4 regions of the Phyllobacterium sp. NPDC097923 genome follow, and region 3 is predicted to be linked to each of the others. Evidence: riboswitches for the same ligand, from Rfam matches in the RefSeq annotation. Region 3 holds a riboswitch; each other region holds the start of a gene.
The links. Region 3 has a riboswitch for cobalamin ahead of ACIQWS_RS16920 (ribonucleoside-diphosphate reductase subunit alpha). Riboswitches for the same ligand answer to the same signal wherever they lie in the genome.
Positions count from the first base shown of each region.

Region 1 (5,013 bases), on a different contig from region 3:
ATCGTCTCGCGGATGGCGCGCCCGTCGCTGGCCGCATTGGTCGGGCCCGCCATCAGATGGTTGATCAGCGCTTCGCCATCGGCGGGCATATCGGCGATATCGTATCCGGCATCACGCATGGATTTCAGCACCTGCCATGTACCGGCAGGAGTGTCGAGCCCGACGCCGTTGCCAAGCCGTCCGTCCCGGTTGGGATAGTTGGACATGACAAGCGCAACGCGGCGCTCATTCGGCTTGCTTGTGCGCAGGCGTGCCCAGTTCGCCGCGAGATCGGCGACGAAGGCGACACGGTCGGCCTGCGGTTCATGCATGACGATATTGGCCTGCACCGCCTCGTCGAAATGCTGCGCCGACTTGAATGAGACCGCACGCGACAAAACCCGGCCATCCACCTCGGGCAGGGCAACATTCATCGCCAGGTCGCGGGCGGAAAGCCCCTGATCGGACAGGCGCCACTGCTCGGCGCTGGAGCCGGAGAAGATGACCTGCAGCACCATCGCGCCATCATGTTCAAGCACGGTCGGCTTGCGCGCGGAACCGGGTGCAGACACGGCAAACCCCGTGGCATTCAACACCACGGCGGGCGGTGCTTCGGCAAAGATGCTCTCCAGCGTGGCGATGGAAACCGGATCCTTCAGGCTGGAGACAAACACCGGCAGCGGATTGAGCCCCTTGGCGCGCAACGCATCAAGCAAAGCCGCCACAGGCTGGGTCTGGCCGCTTTGCACCAGCGCCCGGTAGAAGCAGATGGCAATGACAGGCGCGCCATCCGTCCAGTCAAGCCGCATCGCGTCCAGCGAGGGTGCTGAATTGCCGGGCCACCACAACCCCGCCTTGAGCAGGGGCGCGGCCTCCTGCGGCTTCTCGCCGGAAAAAATCAGCGCCGCGCAATAATCGAGGAAACGCTGGGCATTCTGCGCCCCGCCCTCCAGCAGATAATGCCAGAGCGCATCGCGGTCGGGCCGGGCGACGGTTGAAAACCGGTCGAGCCCCGGATCGGGCTTGTCGTCTCCCGGCAACACCGCAAGCTGCACCTTGTGATTGATGGCGCAGGCATGCAGCGCTTCGAGGCCATAGGGCCAGTAGCTCTCGCCGCCGATCACCCGCACGACGATCAGCCTGGCATGCCGCGCTGTCCGCTCGACATAGGCATCGACGGACATCGGGTGCGACAGGCTCATCATATTGGCAAGGCGCAGCGAAACTGCACCATCGCCCTGCCGCCGTGCGGCGGCAAGGCTCGCCAGCTCCGTATCGGCGGCGGACAGGAACAGCACATCTCCCGGCGTCTGGCCGAGGTCGATGGCCTCGGTGCCTTCAGCGATGGTGCCTTTCTGGGCAAGCAGGAGATGCATTCAATATCCTATCGTCAGGCAGCGGCAGCGGCGGTGACCGCCGATGTGATGGCGTCATTGTCGATATCGTGCAGTCCGATGACGACGAGACGGGTCTGCCGTTCCTCGCCCGGATTCCACGCACGGTCGAAGTAATGCTCGATGCGCGTTCCGACGGCCTGCACCACCAGCCGCATCGGCTTGCCGGGAACATCGGCAAAGCCTTTGAGGCGCAGGATGTCGTGATCGGCAATCACGGCCTTCAGCTTCTCGACAAAGTTTTTGGGTTCGGCCACCGGACCAAGCCCGACAACAAAGCTCTCGAATTCGTCATGGTCGTGCTCTTCGCCCGCTTCATGCTCCATTTCATGGTGCGACTTGCGGTTGGCGATGTCCTCTTCAGTGCCGACGCCGAGACCGAGCAGCAGTTCATTGCTGAGCTTGCCGAAGCTGGCCGACACCATGTTGAGCGAACGCGACGAACGGCTCTGCACATCGCCGCGCACGCCGTCGAGCTGCTTGTCGCTGATCAGGTCGCTCTTGTTCAGGACGATCAGGTCGGCGGCGCGGATCTGGTCCTCGAACAGTTCTTCAAGCGGGCTGTCATGGTCGAGCGATTCATCCTGGATGCGCTGGGCATCCACCTTGTCGTGGTCATCGGCAAAGCGGCCTTCGGACACGGCGGAAGCGTCGATCACGGTGACGACACCGTCAACCGTCACCTGCGTCTTGATCTCCGGCCAGTTGAAGGCTGCAACCAGAGGCTGCGGCAGCGCGAGGCCCGAGGTCTCGATGACGATATGGTCCGGACGGTCCGGACGGTCGAGCAGCTTGGTCATGGTCGGGATGAAATCATCGGCCACGGTGCAGCAGATGCAGCCATTGTTCAACTCGATCACATCCTCGTCCCGGCAGGCTTCGATGCCGCAGCCCTTCAGCAGGCCGCCGTCGACGCCGAGATCGCCGAACTCGTTGATTATGAGCGCAATGCGCTTGCCATTGGCATTTTCGAGCAGATTGCGGATCATCGTGGTTTTGCCCGAACCGAGAAAACCGGTGATGACCGTCGCTGGAATCTTCTGACCCTGCATATTCCTATCCCTTCATGGTGAGCGGCAGCCCGGCTGCCACGAAATAGACTGTTGCCGCGGCCTGCGCCACGGCCTGATGGAGACGTCCGGCATGGTCGCGAAAATCGCGCGCCATGCGGTTCTCCGGTACAATGCCGAGACCCACTTCGTTCGAAACCAGAACGATCGAGCCTTGAAGTTTCGGCAGCGCTTGCATGAGCTGCCGTGTCTCGGCGGTGATATCGCGCTCGGCCATCATCAGATTGGTCAGCCAGAGCGTCAGGCAATCGACAAGGATCGCTTTGTCCGTGGCCGCAACCCCCTGCAGGGTGTCCACCAGATCGAGCGGCTCTTCGATGGTGTGCCAGGATGAACCGCGCTGCGCCTTGTGCAGGTCGATGCGGACAGACATTTCCTCGTCCCAGGACCTGCCGGTTGCGAGATAAACGGGCTCAAGGCCGGAAGCCATGATCAGGCCTTCGGCAAAGCTGGACTTGCCCGAGCGGGCACCGCCGAGAATGAAGGTCACGCCGTGATTCAGCTGGGGCATCGCCGTCACTGCAATCGCGATGATCCGTCAGGTACGATCAAGCGGAATGCGGGCGGGGAAACGAGCGCGTATACAATGCGAGCAGCCATAACAACCTCCGTGCTGGGCCTGAAGGGACACGACCCTTCGGTTCTTGGGCAGGATTACCCCGAGCGCTTCCTGGGAAACGCTCTATGACTGGCAGGTCTCCTGGCTCGCGGGTCACAGGATGAATGCTGCCTTCCCGGTTTCCCAGTGGCTGCCTTCTGCATATGCGTCAGGCTTTGCATTGATCCTCGCCGCTCTACAGTCGCGGGGTCGGCTGCGGTGGGGTCGCCCTTGAGGGTACAACCGTCGCATTCCCTTTTGATCCCTTGGCCTTTGGCCAATATGGGAACCAATCATGGCTGGGACGTTATTCACCCCCCACGGGAAATGTCAATGGAATCCGCACGGTTTGCTCAGGGAGTAGTGGGTGGTTCGACAAGCTCACCATGAGGGAGGTGGAGGATTGCAGGGGATATGTTCTGCAATCTCCGCGATTAGCATTGCAGCCCACCCATCCCCTCATGGTGAGCTTGTCGAACCACGCACCGCAGCACATGCGAGCAGCGCATCCACATCCAGCACTGTTTCAAGCTCGGCGGCGACACTATCCAGCGCGGCATCCACCCCGGCCTTGTAGTCGAATGCTTCAGCGGCAATGCCCATCGTGCCCAGCAGCGCGGCGCGAAACCGGTCCGCCCCGAAAAGCCCATGCAGATAGGTGCCGAAAACCTTGCCGTCCGCCGATATGGCACCGTCGTCGACGCCGTTGATGCGCACGGCGGGGCGCGAACAGTCCGGGCCGGTCGTCCGGCCCAGATGAATCTCGTAGCCATCCAGCGGCAGGTCGAATGGCAGCGACTGCGCCGCCACATTGCGCACGGTCTTTTCCGGCTCCATCACCGTATCGATATCGAGATGCCCGAGCCCTGCCGTCTCCGTCACGCTGCCCTCGATGCCGTCGGGATCGCGCACCGTTCTGCCCAGCATCTGGAAACCGCCGCATATGCCGATGATATGGCCGCCGCGCCGCCGGTGCAGGTCGAGATCCCTGTCCCAGCCATTCTCGCGGAAGCGCAGGAGGTCGCCGATGGTGGATTTGGACCCCGGAATGATGACCAGTCCCGCATCGGCAGGCAGCCGCTCGCCGCTGCGCACCATCACCACATCCACCTGCGGTTCGGCCATCAGCGGGTCGAGATCGTCGAAATTGGCGATGCGGTCGAGCACCGGCACGGCGATCTTCAGCGCCCGGCCCTCGCCCTTCACCAGACGTTCCAGCACGACGGAATCCTCCGCCGGCAGCCGCGCCGCGTCCTTCAGCCATGGCACCACGCCGAAAGACGGCCAGCCGGTGAACTGGGTTATGGCTTTCAGGCCGTCATCGAACAGCGAGACGTCGCCACGAAACTTGTTGATGATATAGCCGGCAATCATCTCCCGGTCTTCCCGCTGCAGGATCGCATGGGTGCCGACGAGCGAGGCGATCACCCCGCCGCGATCGATATCGCCGACCAGCACCACGGGAACATTGGCGCGGATGGCAAAGCCCATATTGGCGATATCGCCCGCCCGCAGGTTGATTTCGGCGGGAGACCCCGCCCCCTCGACGATGACCAGATCGGCACCTTCACGGACGATGTCCCACGACGCCATGACCGCATCGAGCAGCTGCGCCTTGAATGTCTGGTAATCACGCCCCTTGGCCTGGCCCCAGACTTTGCCCTGCACGATGATCTGGCTGCCGGTCTCCGATTGCGGTTTCAAGAGCACCGGGTTCATGTGCACCGAGGATGGCACGCCGCAGGCGACGGCCTGCAGCCACTGCGCCCGCCCGATCTCGCCGCCATCGTCGCTCACCGCCGCATTGTTCGACATGTTCTGCGGTTTGAACGGCCGAACCGTCAATCCGCGGTTGCGCGCAAGCCGGCAAAGTCCGGCCACCAGGACGGATTTACCAACATCTGACCCTGTTCCCTGCAACATGATTGCGTGCGTCATGGGCTTTGAGTAGCGGATATGTCTTTCTCTTCCT
Region 1 covers NZ_JBIWBL010000001.1:2,195,625-2,200,637, forward strand. The annotation lists gene cobN (cobaltochelatase subunit CobN) at 1-1,355, opposite strand, end outside; gene cobW (cobalamin biosynthesis protein CobW) at 1,370-2,425, opposite strand; gene cobU (bifunctional adenosylcobinamide kinase/adenosylcobinamide-phosphate guanylyltransferase) at 2,430-2,954, opposite strand; cobalamin riboswitch at 3,116-3,350, opposite strand; gene ACIQWS_RS11140 (cobyric acid synthase) at 3,501-4,979, opposite strand.
Region 1: another riboswitch for cobalamin. It lies ahead of cobU (bifunctional adenosylcobinamide kinase/adenosylcobinamide-phosphate guanylyltransferase); the one in region 3 lies ahead of ACIQWS_RS16920 (ribonucleoside-diphosphate reductase subunit alpha).

Region 2 (5,013 bases), on a different contig from region 3:
GGTGAATGTATAGCTGCCCTTGGTCTTGTGACCGTCGGTGGAAAGTGCGGTCCAGTTCACGGTATATTCCCCCGACGCGAGGGGTGCCGACAGCGGAATGACCAGTGTCTTGTGGTCGTTGATCGACAGTTTGGCCTGTCCTGTCGATACGGTCGCCTTGCCCAGGCCGGTGATCGTTGCGCCTGAAAATTTCAGGTTCAAACCCTCGGAAAACGTCAGATCGATCTCGACGGGCGAGACCTTCACGATGGCGTTTTCGGCCGGAACTGCCGATTCAAGATGGGCGTGCGCCAATACCTGCCCCAACAGGCCGGCATTGAGGACGGTTGCGACAGCAAAAATACGAATGAGCCGTGACATGAGAACTCCTGTGAGCGGGCGGATTTGACGGATCCGGAGAAAGGGTGCGACCGCGCGGCGAAAGCTAAGCCTGATTTTTGCCGGGATCATGGCAGAATCCCTGTTGGGCGCGGCGGCACGCAGGCGGCAGCGCGAAGCATCCACCGGCGGCCGTCGCTGCTCATTTCCGTACAGCTGCGCGGCTCGACATCGATGCGCCAAAATGCGGAATCCGGTGCCTGCAAGACGCTCAGAACAGCGGCGCGAATGACGGAAGCGTGCGTCACCACGATTGTGTGACCGCCATCATGCATATGCGCGCTCATCCAATCTGCAATCCTGACGAGAAAATCATGGATGGATTCGCCGCCATGCGGGGCCGAGGCGGGATTGTTCATCCAGTCCGTCACATCGTCGGGGTGGGCTTGGTGGACAGCGGCGAGCGTCTTACCCGCCCATTTTCCGTAACCGATATCCGCCAACGCCGCATCGACAACGGATTCCAAACCCAGGGCATCGGCGGTTTGCCGGGCGCGCAGCGCCGGACTGGTCAAAACACGGTGCGCACGGCGCAAATGCCCGGCAATAGCCTGCAGGTTTTGGGCTTCCCCGGGTTCAAGCGCTTCGTCAGCGGGGAAAGCACCTGTGCGGATCGCCGGTGTGGCGCCATGGCAAACAAGGGTCAACCGCGTGGCTCTGGCCAAAATATCCCTCAAAACCCTCAGGAAAAAACCGGAAACAGCCCGCAGACCGTTCATTGACAGTCTGCGGCGCGCACAGATATAACCGTGCTGTTGCGAGTTTGGAAGCCGGTGAAATTCCGGAGCGGTCGCGCCACTGTAATTAATCAGTCCTTTTTCACTGATTGAAAGCCAGACCCTGGCCGCAACATCATTTATTCCGTTAGTGAACGCGTCATTCTGGGAGAAAATTCATGTCCGATATCGCTCTTACGCCGTCAGCAGGCGTCACGCCCATTCCTCTTGGCGAAGTCTTGCCATGGGCCATTTTCGGCGGGCTGATCATGCTGCTCGCAATCTATTTCATTGGTGCGGAAGAAGGTGCGATGTCGCTCTTCTCGGGCATGTATGTGCACGAATTCGTTCATGACGGCCGCCATCTCCTCGGATTTCCCTGCCACTGAGGAAACAAAACAATGACAAGAGATCTTTTGATCCGCGGCATGATCGTAGGGGTCATCGCCGGGCTATTGGCGTTCGGGTTTGCCCGGGTGTTCGGCGAACCGCAGGTTGATCACGCCATTGCCTTCGAGGAAAAGATGAGCACGGCGGCCGGCGCAGCGGCTGAACCGGAGCTTGTCACGCGGGCGACACAGGCCGGCATCGGCCTGTTTACCGGCATTGTCGTCTACAGTGCCGCGCTTGGCGGATTGTTCTCCCTGGTTTTTGCCTTTGTGCATGGCCGGGTCAGTTCCCTCAGCCCGCGCAGTACGGCGGCCCTGCTGGCGCTCGCGGGTTTTGTGGCAATTGTTCTCGTTCCCTGCATCAAGTACCCGATGAATCCGCCTGCGGTTGGCAGCCCGGATACCATCGGCGCCAGAACGGAACTGTTCTTCGTCATGCTGGTGGTTTCGCTCGGTGCCCTTGCGGCGGCTGTGGGTCTGGCAAAGCGCCTTTATGCCCAGCACGGCGCATGGAACGCGACATTGATGGCCGGTGCCGCCTATGTCGTGTTCATTGCGCTGGTGCAATACTCGCTTCCCGCCATCAACGAAGTTCCCGAACAGTTCTCACCGACCGTTCTCTGGAACTTCCGCGTCGCTTCGCTGGGGATCCATGTGATCGTCTGGACCACGCTTGGTCTGCTCTTCGGCGCTTTGGCTGAACGGGTTCTGGCCGGACAGCGTCCGCGCTATCGTCTGCATGCGGCACGCTGAGCGCGGTCGCGCCATACCTGAACGTCCTGCGGGCGTTCAGGTTGCCGCTGCCGATGGGACTGTCATGAGACCGCAACGCTTCGATATCCCCATGGGATGCCCGGCAGGCTGGTTCCTGGCTCTGGTCGCATGCCTGTTCATGCTGCAAACCGAAAGCGGATGGGCGCACCGCAGCAGCGCCGGTACCGATACGTCGGGCATTTCCATTCCAAGCTTGTCGCATGGTGAAATGGCGCTAATCGCCGACTACCGCAAGCCGATTCTCGATCTGGCGGCCCGCATGACCCGCACCGATGAGAAATTCCGGCGGCTGCTGAACTACACCAATATCCAATACAGCTATTGTCTCTGGGGCATGGTCCCCGGCAGTGTCACCGACGAGCAAAGCCCGTTCAATGCCTGTTCACACGCCTATCTTGCTGCGACGAAGGCTGTGCTTGTGTATATGCGTGACATGCCTGAACACCGGGACGCCGTCAGTGCCCTTGTCTCCGATCTCGATGCCACACTTGTGCGCAATGGCGGCTCTTTCGTTATGTGCCAGTATAGCGGCGATCCCTACAACACGGCTGATATCATCAGGCCGCGCTGGAGCGATGTGCCTGGACACCTGACCAGCCTGTTTTCCTTCCTGGGATTCGCGATGCTGCTTGATTCAGCGCTTTTTGCCGTCATCCATCTGACACGCCCGCCACGACAGCCTGTCAACGCCTGATCAAGGCTATGGCCTTTAGGTCACACCGCGCATGTCTTGTCGCCAAACCCCGGATCGCCCTTTCCGCTGCGCGCGACTTGACGTAAGCCTGCTGTCCGGATCGTTTTGACCGTTTGAACGTTACTGCATTCCCTGCCCCATGACGCTTAGAGCCAAGGACACTTCATGCCCTCCTTTGATTATATCCGGCCCATCCTCCTGTTGCTCGGCTCAAATGTTTTCATGACATTTGCCTGGTACGGCCATCTCAAATTCGCGGACCGGCCGCTCTTACTGGTCATCTTCATCAGCTGGATGATTGCCTTTGCCGAATACTGCCTTGCGGTACCGGCGAACCGCTACGGTCACGAGATCTATTCCGCCGCCCAGCTGAAGACCATCCAGGAAGTGATCACGCTTCTGGTCTTTGCCGGTTTTTCGGTGATGTATCTGGGTGAGAAAATCACCATCAACCACCTCGTCGGCTTCGCGATGATCTGCGGCGGCGCATTCTTCGTGTTCAAGGGTCCGCTCTAGGATCAAACGGCCGTGCACGTGCTCGATGGTGCAGACGGGAAGTATAGTTAGTCAGATAATTATAGGACCGACAGCGGGGAAAGACTACTTGCTATCTGCGATGCGGCATCCGGTTTCGGCTATTTTCTGTAATTTCAGAGCATGGATAGGACCAATTTCAACCGGATTCACGGAAGCCCGCCGATCACCCCGCCCAGCATTCTTTGCCATGAAGGAAGTCATCAACAACGCGCCCCATTTATTTCTTGACTATAATAATCATATTTATTAACAATGTGTGATATTTAGAATATTTAATACGCAGGATCCCATTCTCCCGGCCTGTTTCAAACGTAATGACGTCCCTTTTTCGTTTATCCCCGCATGGCTTGGCGAAGCGGATTTTCATTTTGATGCTTTTTTATTTTTACTAAGGAGATTTGAGCATGCCTGAAACGATAATCTTGAAACCAATCATTATTAAATCCTGGGAAGACAGTAATCCCGGCAATTCATTCACCGGTTGGGCGGGGAGTAGGTTATATAATCCGTATACGGAAATGGATTGTAAGCGGCCTGAACGCGCTCCTAGATGCGCCCGGCGATTTCATCACCTGGCTCAATGGTCTCTCATTTCTCGATAATGTCCTCGGCAAACAGAATACGCCTTTGGATATTCTGAACGGAACGGACTCCGAACCAGAGAGCGCCAAGACCTATGACAAAAATGACACCACATTATCCGGAGGAATAGCGTCACCATTCAAGGCCATGGCGCATTATCTTCAAGGCCATGGAGAAGCATTGAGCGTCCCCTTAAATCAGATCGGTCTCAACCTTCGGGCGGATCAGGTGAAAATAAGAGAAATCAACCAGTTAAGTCAGTACACCAATGACTCAAACTTTATCGGAACGAAACACATTGTAGTTGAGAAATTTAATCATAACACAGCAGAAGATAATGCAATTGCAGCGGCCTACCTAGGGAACATCTCGTTGAAGCTAGAAGGGGACATGACTCGTCATCAAGACGGAACATGGAACTTCCAAGGTGAGGTTCGCGCCTATGATGATCATTATGATTTCAATCCAAGCGATCATCGTGGAATGATGCAGGAACTGTTCACAAGAACAGTAAATCTCCTGCCGGGCACGAACTATGACATATCAATGCCAGGCTCCATCCCCATCTCCTGGGAGGGGCACTAATGCGAAAACTATTGAAATGGGTCCTGGGCGTGACCGGGACCATCGTGACGGTGGTGTTCTTGTTTGCCGTATTTGTTGTCTATGGCATCCCATTACTCAGGGACAGAACAACGCAATGCCCGGAGATGCAAACCGCAACAGTTAAGTACGGCATACTTTTTTACGTCACTAAAATTGCAAAAAATGGCTTTCAGTACGATGATCTCGAACTGGATGAGGATTTTGGATACAATTCTGGCATCCGCGGCTGGGAAGTCACGGTTTACGTTAAAAGCGATGGCAAACGTATAGGACGATACTTCGCTACAATGGCCTGCGATGAAAGAGTAGAGCTTTCAGTTGATCAGACATTCAAGGC
Region 2 covers NZ_JBIWBL010000001.1:1,534,931-1,539,943, reverse strand. The annotation lists gene copC (copper homeostasis periplasmic binding protein CopC) at 1-360, opposite strand, end outside; gene ACIQWS_RS07760 (histidine phosphatase family protein) at 447-1,025, opposite strand; cobalamin riboswitch at 1,091-1,242, shown strand; gene ACIQWS_RS07755 (CbtB-domain containing protein) at 1,274-1,483, shown strand; gene ACIQWS_RS07750 (CbtA family protein) at 1,496-2,236, shown strand; gene ACIQWS_RS07745 (hypothetical protein) at 2,301-2,951, shown strand; gene ACIQWS_RS07740 (DMT family protein) at 3,117-3,467, shown strand; gene ACIQWS_RS07735 (lipid II-degrading bacteriocin) at 4,116-4,655, shown strand; gene ACIQWS_RS07730 (hypothetical protein) at 4,655-5,013, shown strand, end outside.
Region 2: another riboswitch for cobalamin. It lies ahead of ACIQWS_RS07755 (CbtB-domain containing protein); the one in region 3 lies ahead of ACIQWS_RS16920 (ribonucleoside-diphosphate reductase subunit alpha).

Region 3 (5,013 bases):
CGCAGAAGCTGCCCGATGTCGGCTATATGCGCGCGCTGTCCCCCGAAGGGGTTCTCTCCATCAATCCGACGGCTATCATTGCCGTGGAAGGCAGCGGCCCGAAGGAAACCATCGATGTCCTGAAGAAGGCCAGCCTGCCCTTCGTTTTTGTGCCGGAAGATTACACCGGAAAGAGTATCGCGGCGAAAATACGCGTGGTGGGTACGGCACTTGGCGTTGACGACAAGGCGGAAAAACTGGCGTCGCAGGTCGAGAAGGATTTGCAGGCGGCCGAAGACGCAACGAAGAACATCAAGAACCGCAAGCGGATTCTGTTTGTCCTCAGCGCCCAAGGCGGCAAGATCATGGCCTCCGGCACCAAAACGGCAGCCAATGGGATCATCGCACTGGCCGGTGCCGACAATGCGATCACGGAATATCCCGGATACAAGCCATTGACGGACGAGGCGATCATCACCGCCAAACCCGACGTCATTCTGGTCATGGACCGCGGTGGTGACCATGCGTCCGACAATGCCGACCTTCTTGCCAATGCGGCGATCGCCGCGACGCCCGCCGGCAAAGACAAGAAGATCATCCGCATGAGCGGTCAGTATCTGCTGGGCTTCGGGCCGCGTGCGCCCAAGGCAATTCACGAGCTGGCCGAAGCCATTTACGGCAACGAACTCGGCAAATGAGTGAGACCGTCTTGAGAAAACCTGCCGTCCTTGCTTCCGCACAGGGCGGCAGCAGACTGCGCCCGGATGGTGACCGGTCAGTGTTTGCGCGCATGGTCATTGCTTGCCTGTGCGTCGCGCTCGTTGCCACAGTCCTTTTCAGCCTCGCCTTTGGTGCATCCGATGCATCGGTCCTCTCCGTCGTGAAGTCCCTGATTGCCGGATCCGATATCACGGACAATGCGCTCTCCGTCCGTGATCGCATCATCATTTACGATATCCGCTTGCCCCGCGTCATTCTCGGCGCGCTGATCGGCGCGTCCCTTGCCGTATCGGGTGCAGTCATGCAGGGATTGTTCCGCAATCCGCTGGCTGACCCCGGCATTGTCGGCGTCTCGGCGGGCGCCGGGCTTGGCGCGGTCAGCATCATCGTTCTCGGCGGAACCTTCCTCGCCCCGGTGATCGCTCTGTTCAGTCTCTATGCCTTGCCGCTCGCCGCTTTCTTCGGCGCCCTCATCTTCACGCTCATCCTCTACCACGTCGCGACGCGGCGCGGGCAAACGTCCATCGCCACGATGCTGCTCGCCGGTATTGCGCTCGGCGCCATGGCCGCCGCCTATATCGGTGTCCTGGTCTATGTCGCCGACGACAAACAGTTGCGCGACCTGACATTCTGGGGGCTGGGATCGCTGGCGGGAGCCAATTGGGTCAAGATCGCCGCATCAGGCCCGCTCATTGCGCTCGCCCTCGTCATTTCACCATTCCTCGCCCGCGGCCTCAACGGGCTCGCCCTCGGGGAAGCATCGGCCAGCCATCTCGGCATTCCGGTACAGCGCTTCAAACGCATCGCCATTGTCACCGTCGCTGCGGCCACCGGCGCATCGGTTGCGGTGAGCGGCGGCATCGGCTTTGTCGGCGTCGTCGTTCCGCATCTGCTGCGCCTCGTGATTGGCCCCGATCATCGCTATCTCCTGCCGGCCGCCGCTCTCCTTGGCGCCTGCCTCCTTCTGATTGCCGATGCGGTCAGCCGGACCATCGTTGCTCCAGCCGAATTGCCGATCGGCATCGTCACGGCAGCCGTTGGCGCACCCTTCTTCCTGTGGATATTGCTGCGTCGCCGCGGCATTCTGGACCTCTGATCATGATCCGTGTTTCCAATGTCTCCGTGTCCCTCGGTCGAAACAGAATCGTCGAGAACATATCCTTTGATGCTGAGGCAGGCGCATTCACAGTTATCGTCGGACCCAATGGGTCAGGCAAAACGACCCTGATGCGTGCACTCTCCGGTGATCTGCCGCATGAGGGCGTCATCAGCATCAACGGCACGCCGATCAACCGGCTGAAGCTCTGGCAGATGGCAACCATGCGGGCGATCCTGCCGCAATCCACCTCGCTGTCCTTCCCGTTTACCGTGCGTGAGATCGTCAAGCTGGGCATGACCAGCGGCCGCTCCGGTGCTTCGCGCCACAACGTGGACACACTGCCCGATGAAGCGCTTGAGCGCGTCGACCTCGCGGGTTTCGGCGGGCGGTTCTATCAGGAACTCTCTGGCGGCGAGCAGCAGCGGGTGCAACTGGCGCGCGTCCTCTGCCAGGTCTGGCAACCGATGCTGGACGGCCAGCCGCGCTTTCTCTTTCTTGATGAGCCGGTTTCAAGCCTCGATATCAAACATCAGCTGATCATCATGCAGATTGCCCGCGATTTTGCCGATCGCGGTGGCGGGGTCATCGCGATCCTGCATGACCTCAACCTGACCTCCATGTTTGCCGACCGCGTCGTGGTCATGCACAGGGGAAGGGCCGATTCTGTGGGTACCCCCATGGAAGTCTTGACGGATGACCGCATCCTGCGCGTCTATGAATGTGCGCTCAAGGTCGGCGGTCTGCCCGGAAAATCCGTACCGTTCGTCTTGCCGCAATCCGCAGTGCTCTGAGCACGCGAAGCTGTCGCTATCTATCTATTGACTAAAAATTGCGATTTGATACTAAATATAGACGTTATGGTTCTCTCCGAGTCGCAAGACCGGGAGCTAAGAGGGAAGCCGGTGAAATGTCCTGGACATTGATGCCGGCGCTGCCCCCGCAACTGTAAACAGCGAGTTGTTGTCGACAATGCCACTGAAGCCCAGCTTCGGGAAGGCCGACACCAGCGCCGACCTGTGAGCCAGGAGACCTGCCATGACATGATGAACGTCCACGGGCGGGGTGTCCCGGTGTGTCGCTTGCAATGGTCGGCCGCAAGCTGACCGGATTCTTGCACGCGTGCGCTCGACCTTTGCCCCCAACATTTGGGGTATAAGCATATGTCTCTTTCTCTTCAAACCACCCGCGCCGACGGTCAGTCGCCGGTTCGTCCTGCCGAACTGCAGCCATCATCCAGCGAGCCCGGCTACCGCGTCATTCGGCGCAATGGCTCGGTCACCCCCTTCGATCCGCTGAAAATCACCGTTGCTCTCACCAAAGCCTTCCTCGCCGTCGAAGGCAATGTCGCTGCCGGTTCGCGCCGTGTGCACGATGTCGTCGAAGGCTTGACCGCCGACATCGTGACAACATTGAAGCGCCGCAGCAGCGAAGGCCGTCTGTTTCACATTGAAGACGTGCAGGACCAGGTCGAACTTGCCCTCATGCGCAGCGAAAACCACAAAGTCGCCCGCGCTTACGTGCTCTACCGGGAAGAACGCGCGAGAGAACGGGCGAAGCTGGTGGAACCCGTGGCCGAAACCGGCCCGTCCCTCAGCGTCACCCTGCTTGATGGGACCAGGGCACCGCTCGATGCGGCGCGCCTCGCCCGAATCATCGATGAAGCCTGCGAAGGACTTGACGGGGTCAGCGCCACCCCGATCCTCAGCGAAACCCAGCGCAATCTCTATGACGGTATCACCCTCGACGAACTGTCGCTTGCGCCCATTCTGGCTGCACGCACACTCGTTGAAACCGAACCGAACTATTCCTTTGTCACTGCCCGGCTGCTTCTGGACAAGCTGCGCCGCGAAGCCTTGAGCTTTGTCTTCGGCAGGCCTGAACAGGCGACCCAGCATGAAATGGCGGAGCGATACGCCGATTATTTCCCCGCCTATGTGAAGGCTGGGATTGAAGCGGAACTGCTCGATCCTGAACTTGCCCGCTTCGACCTGCGGAAAATATCAGCAGCCCTGAAGCCGGAACGCGACCTGCAGTTCCAGTATCTCGGCCTGCAGACATTGTATGATCGCTATCTCCAGCAGACACGCGGTATCCGGTTCGAATTGCCGCAGGCCTTCCTGATGCGCGTTGCCATGGGCCTCGCCACCCGCGAGATCGACCGGGAAGCGCGCGCCATCGAATTCTACGACCTGCTGTCGTCGTTCGACTTCATGGCTTCGACTCCAACCTTGTTCAATTCGGGCACGCTGCGCCCACAACTGTCCTCCTGCTTCCTGACCACCGTCGCCGACGATCTCGACGGTATTTTCAAAGCGGTGAAGGACAACGCGCTTCTGGCAAAATATTCCGGCGGTCTCGGCAATGACTGGACGCCCGTGCGCGGTCTTGGTGCCCATATCAAGGGAACCAACGGCGAAAGCCAAGGCGTCGTACCGTTCCTGAAAGTGGCCAACGATACGGCCATCGCGGTCAATCAGGGCGGCAAGCGCAAGGGCGCCGTCTGTGCCTATCTCGAGACCTGGCATGTCGATATCGAGGAGTTTCTCGATCTGCGCAAGAATACCGGTGACGACCGCCGCCGCACCCATGACATGAACACGGCCAACTGGGTGCCTGATCTGTTCATGAGTCGCGTGGAAAAGGACGAGCCATGGACCCTGTTCTCACCCGACGAGACACCGGATCTGCATGATCTCTATGGCGCGGCATTCAAATCCGCCTACGAGGCCTATGAAGCCAAGGCCGCACGCGGGGAAATCCGTGTCTTCCGCACCGTGCGGGCACTGGATCTCTGGCGCCGGATTTTGACGATGCTGTTCGAGACCGGCCATCCCTGGGTCACGTTCAAGGACCCCTGCAATATCCGCTCGCCGCAGGGTCACGCCGGCGTCGTGCATTCCTCGAACCTGTGCACCGAGATTACCCTCAACACATCGAAGGATGAAGTTGCGGTGTGCAATCTTGGCTCGATCAATCTTGCCAATCACATTGCAGCTGGGGGCCTCGACCTTGAGCGTCTCGCGCGCACTGTGGCGACGGCCATGCGCATGCTCGACAATGTCATCGACATCAACTTCTACACCATCCCCGAAGCGCGCTCTTCCAACCTGCGTCACCGTCCGGTTGGCCTCGGGCTGATGGGGTTCCAGGATGCATTGCAGGCTCTGCGCATTCCCTACGCGTCCAATGAGGCCGTGGCTTTTGCCGATCTCAGC
Region 3 covers NZ_JBIWBL010000003.1:235,871-240,883, reverse strand. The annotation lists gene ACIQWS_RS16935 (hemin ABC transporter substrate-binding protein) at 1-677, shown strand, start outside; gene ACIQWS_RS16930 (FecCD family ABC transporter permease) at 674-1,795, shown strand; gene ACIQWS_RS16925 (heme ABC transporter ATP-binding protein) at 1,798-2,589, shown strand; cobalamin riboswitch at 2,640-2,851, shown strand; gene ACIQWS_RS16920 (ribonucleoside-diphosphate reductase subunit alpha) at 2,959-5,013, shown strand, end outside.

Region 4 (5,013 bases), on a different contig from region 3:
AATAGACATCGCCCTGGCGGACCTGCGCATTGGTGATGCCGGACCGATCAAGATTGGAGCGGGCAATGGTCAGCATGTCGCGATTGATATCGATGCCGACACCGCGCACGTAGAGCGGGGCAAACAGTTCGAGAAGACGGCCGGTGCCGGTGCCCACGTCAAGCATCGCCTGGAACGGTGTGCGCCCGATGATCTTCGTCAGCGCGGCTTCCACCGCGCCATCCGGCACATGCAGCGAACGGATAGCGTCCCAGCTGGTGGCATTGGCACTGAAATAGGCGGCGGCCCGCTCGCGGCGCTGCAGCTTCACCGAGCCGAGCCGCTCGATATCACGCTCCAGCAACGGATCGGACACATCAAGACGATCGAGCAGGATCCGGGCGATATCGCCAACCACCAGGGATTCAGCGAGGCGGAAATAGGCCCAGGAGCCCTCCTGATAACGGTTGATCAGATTGGCTTCGAACAGCAGCTTGAGATGGCGGGAGACGCGCGGCTGCGACTGCCCGAGGATGGAGGTCAGATCGGAAACCGTCAGATCCCCCCGGGACAACAGCGCCAGAATGCGCAGGCGGCTGGGTTCCGCCGCTGCCTTCAGCGTATCGACCATCAGGTCAAGATTGAGATCACGTTTGTCCATCAAGGTATCCTCAAAAGATATAAAGATATGTTTATGTGAGAAATACAGATTTGGCAAGTTTTGTTTTTCCGTTGACGGCAAATTTTGTCGCGTCTGAAATAGGCTGGTATATCGATCAGCGAATCGGCGGGAAGAGAGTGCAATGAGTTCAGGAACCAACCGCCAAAGGGCCATCGGCAAAGCGCTGACGCTGCTTTTGCCGGCCGTGCCCTATTCGGATTCCGAGCCCATACGCGCCGCCGCCACGGCACCGCACATGAAAAGCCTGCCACCACCCATTGCGGTGTGGCTGGCCACGGTCGCCCACGTCCGCCATCAGCACACGGATTACGATGCGCTACGCGACGAGGGCTACGACAAGGAGTCGGCCCGGTTCTTCGTGCTCGAAGCCATCAACCGGAAATTGACGGAATGGCGGGCGACGCGGCTGCTGGATCCGGACGAGGACGATCCGAGCTGACTTCGGCGCCGGCATTCCACTGATCTTCATAGATGAGCTGGTCCAGCGGCAGCCGTTCGCGCCAGCCGCGCTTTTGCAGCTCCGGCTGATCGTAGAGCTGGTCGACATAGCCGATGCAGAGATAGGCGATGATCTCGACATGATCAGGGATGGCCAGAATGCGGCGCATGTCCCGGTCGTGGTAGATGCTGACCCAGCCGACGCCGATGCCTTCCGCCCGCGCCGCCAGCCACAGGTTCTGCACGGCACAGACGGTGCTGTAGACATCCATCTGCCGGTTATGGGTGCACCCCAGAACGACATCGCCGCCGCGTGTCCGGTCGCAGGTGATGCACAGATTGACCGGCGCCTTCACGATGCCCTCAAGCTTCAGCGATGCATAGAGCGCCTGCCGCTCGTCGGTGAACATGGCCTTTGCTTCGGCATTGGCGCGGGTAAAGGCCCGGTGCACCTCGGCCTTGCGCGCCGCATCGCGGATGAGAATGAAATTCCACGGCTGCATGAACCCCACCGACGGCGCGTGATGGGCGGCATCGAGCAGCCGCAGCAGCACCTCGTCGTCGACGGGCCTTGGCAGGAACTGGTCGCGCACATCGCGGCGGGTATGGATGGCTTTGTAGACGGCGGCGCGCTCGTCCGCGGAAAAATCGGCAGCGGCCACGGGACCACAGGCAGAATCATGCATCGTTTGCTCCCAACAATGCGAGGACCAGGTTGCCCTGACCCCAGACACCTCCCCGCTGTCCATGCGGTTTCGGCTATCCGGTCCGGCCGGTCTTCTGACTGAGGTTCACCTGCACCGCGCGCCTTCCGGGTTTCCCCGTGGCAATCTGCGCGGCCCATCCCCTATACAGCGTTGGGCACGTGCCGGATTTGCACCGGCTTCCCGATTCTCCTGCATGCAGGCACCGGACCTGCATTCCATTCGCCACAGATCGGCGAAGGACGCAAGCATCAGCCCGGATAAATCCATTGCTCCGGCAGACGCGCATCGATTTTTTCGCCGGAACGGATGATTCCCGGCACTTCAACCCAGACGACGATGCCGCGCAGCCGCTTCGACGCCTTGACAAAGTCAAGCGCCGTCGCGGTGTGATCGGCGGTCTGCGCCCGCTCGGCGATGGAGCGTCCGGCGACCTTGCACGGCGCGTTCTGTCCGTCGACCTTCAGCGTCACGCCGCCTTCGAAGAACAGCAGCGTGCGCGGCGGCAGCATGGAAAGCGAGGGAATGCCATCCACAACCATGTTGGCGCCGATCCATTCGGGCTTGATGTGCGCCAGACCCATGGCCTTAGCAATGGCTTCGAGTTCGTCTACCGCCAGAATGGAAATATGCCGCTCATTGCGCATTTCGGTACCGCGCGGGTACCAGGGTTCGCGCCCGCCGGACCGGCGCGTCAGGCCCGCGTGATAATCGCCGCGGATGCCTTCAAAGGTGAGATCGAGCGTGTCCGTGGCAGCGGTGACAAAACTGTCTTTCGGCGCCTGGAACAGGCCGCTCACCCGTCCGACAATCTTGCGGGCCGGAAGGATGTCCGTTCTGGTTGCGAAAAGGTCTGTCATGACGGCACTCCGGTGAAATCAGCCGCATCTTAGGAAAATTGCTTGTTAAAACCAGCCAATATCACTGATGGAAACGTCAAAATTGGTGATGGGAGGGCGTTGCCGCCCTCCCGGTCGCATCAGCGTGTCAGAGGCTTGTAGCTCGGACGCTTCGGATTGACGCTGTCCGGTCCGAGACGACGGATCTTGTCATTCTCATAGTCCTGGAAGTTGCCTTCGAACCATTCGACGTGGCTGTCGCCTTCGAAGGCCAGGATGTGCGTCGCCAGCCGGTCGAGGAACATGCGGTCGTGGCTGATGATAACGGCGCAGCCGGCGTATTTTTCCAGCGCGTCTTCCAGAGCCGCAAGCGTTTCGGTGTCAAGATCGTTGGTCGGTTCGTCGAGCAGTAGGACATTGCCGCCGGATTGCAGCATCTTGGCAAGATGCACGCGGTTACGCTGACCGCCGGAGAGATTGCCGACCTTCTGCTGCTGGTCACCGCCCTTGAAGTTGAACGCCGAGACATAGGCGCGCGAATTCATCTCGTTCTTGCCGATCTTGATGATTTCATTGCCGCCGGAGATTTCTTCCCAGACATTCTTCTCCGCCGCGAGGTGATCGCGGCTCTGGTCGACATAACCGAGATGAACCGTTTCACCGACGCGGATCGAGCCGGAATCCGGCTTTTCCTGTCCGGTGATCATCTTGAACAGCGTGGTCTTGCCCGCACCGTTCGGACCGATGATGCCGACAATGCCGCCGGGCGGCAGCTTGAAGGTCAGGTTTTCGATGAGAACGCGGTCACCGAAGGATTTGGTGAGGTTCTCGGCTTCGATAACCACCTGTCCCAGGCGTTCGCCCGCCGGAATGATGATCTGCGCATCGCCGGGACGCTGCTCATTGGCGGCATCGACCAGCGCGTCATAGGCCTTGATGCGGGCTTTCGACTTGGCCTGACGTGCCTTGGGGCTGGCGGAAATCCACTCGCGCTCGCGCTCCAGAGCCTTCTGGCGCGAGTCGTCCTCGCGGCCTTCCTGCTGCATGCGCTTGGCCTTCGCACCGAGATAGGCGGAGTAATTGCCTTCGTAGGGGATGCCGCGGCCGCGGTCGAGCTCGAGAATCCAGCCGGTCACATTGTCGAGGAAGTAGCGATCGTGCGTGATCAGCAGGACGGAGCCGGCATATTCGCGCAGGTGCTTTTCCAGCCAGGCGGTGGTTTCGGCGTCAAGGTGGTTGGTCGGCTCATCGAGGAGCAGAAGATCGGGCTGCGAGAGGAGCAGGCGGCACAGTGCCACACGGCGGCGCTCACCACCGGACAGCTTTTCCACGCCGGAATCACCGGGCGGGCAGCGCAGCGCTTCCATGGCCATTTCCACCTGGGATTCCAGATCCCAGAGGTTCTTGGCGTCGATAATGTCCTGCAACTTGGCGCCTTCATCGGCGGTTTCGTCGGAATAGTTCATCATCAGTTCGTTGTAGCGGTCGAGAACGGCCTTCTTGTCCGCAACGCCATCCATGACGTTGCCCATCACGTCCTTGGTGGGATCGAGATAGGGTTCCTGCGCGAGGTAACCGACCGTGGCACCGTCAGCCAGCCAGGCTTCGCCGGTATATTCCTTGTCCATACCGGCCATGATCTTGAGGATCGTCGACTTACCCGCACCGTTCGGTCCGAGGATACCGATCTTGGCGTCGGGGTAGAAGGAAAGATGGATGTTTTCGAGAACCTTCTTGGTTCCGTATGCCTTGTTCAGGCCGGCCATATGGTAAATGAATTGGCGTGCCATAACGCGCGTCACTCCGATGTTCGGGATTTTTGGGACATGAATTTGCGCCGTATGTAGGCGAAAGGGGCGCGGGTGGCAATGCACACGGCATTTATTTCGGGATTGCCGGGCGTTTTACGGGGTATTTGTATTCCTGTCGAACCACGCGCAACGGAAATGCAAACCGTCCTTCAGAACGAGCGAAACCGGGTGCGGATATTTCCGTCACCCGGTTTCCCCTCTGGTGCCGCATTTGGGGAGCGTCCTCTTCCCCCCGGAACGGCCATGTAACTGGCAAGCGCTTGGATATCCCGGTCCGGACAATCATCCCCCGACGCCGCAAATCAGCGTTCTGTCAGCCGTGAAAGCCAGGGACGATCGAGAGAAGACACAGGATCCAATCTCTTTCGGAAAGAAGTTTTGCGGCAAGTTTTTGTCGTTTGCAAGAGGTTTTGCAAAATAAAATTGCAGCGCACAAGGCGTGATTATTTATTGTGCAAAAACCCATGGAGATACCCGAATTTACGCAGAATTTATTGTGGATTGACTAATCACGCGCCACCCTTTCAATTGATCGCGGGAGGCATGAATGGGTTTTGCAG
Region 4 covers NZ_JBIWBL010000001.1:2,369,484-2,374,496, forward strand. The annotation lists gene ACIQWS_RS11930 (metalloregulator ArsR/SmtB family transcription factor) at 1-640, opposite strand, end outside; gene ACIQWS_RS11935 (DUF2293 domain-containing protein) at 783-1,100, shown strand; gene bluB (5,6-dimethylbenzimidazole synthase) at 1,033-1,785, opposite strand; cobalamin riboswitch at 1,852-2,028, opposite strand; gene ACIQWS_RS11945 (MOSC domain-containing protein) at 2,055-2,663, opposite strand; gene ettA (energy-dependent translational throttle protein EttA) at 2,783-4,432, opposite strand; gene ACIQWS_RS11955 (alpha/beta fold hydrolase) at 5,001-5,013, shown strand, end outside.
Region 4: another riboswitch for cobalamin. It lies ahead of bluB (5,6-dimethylbenzimidazole synthase); the one in region 3 lies ahead of ACIQWS_RS16920 (ribonucleoside-diphosphate reductase subunit alpha).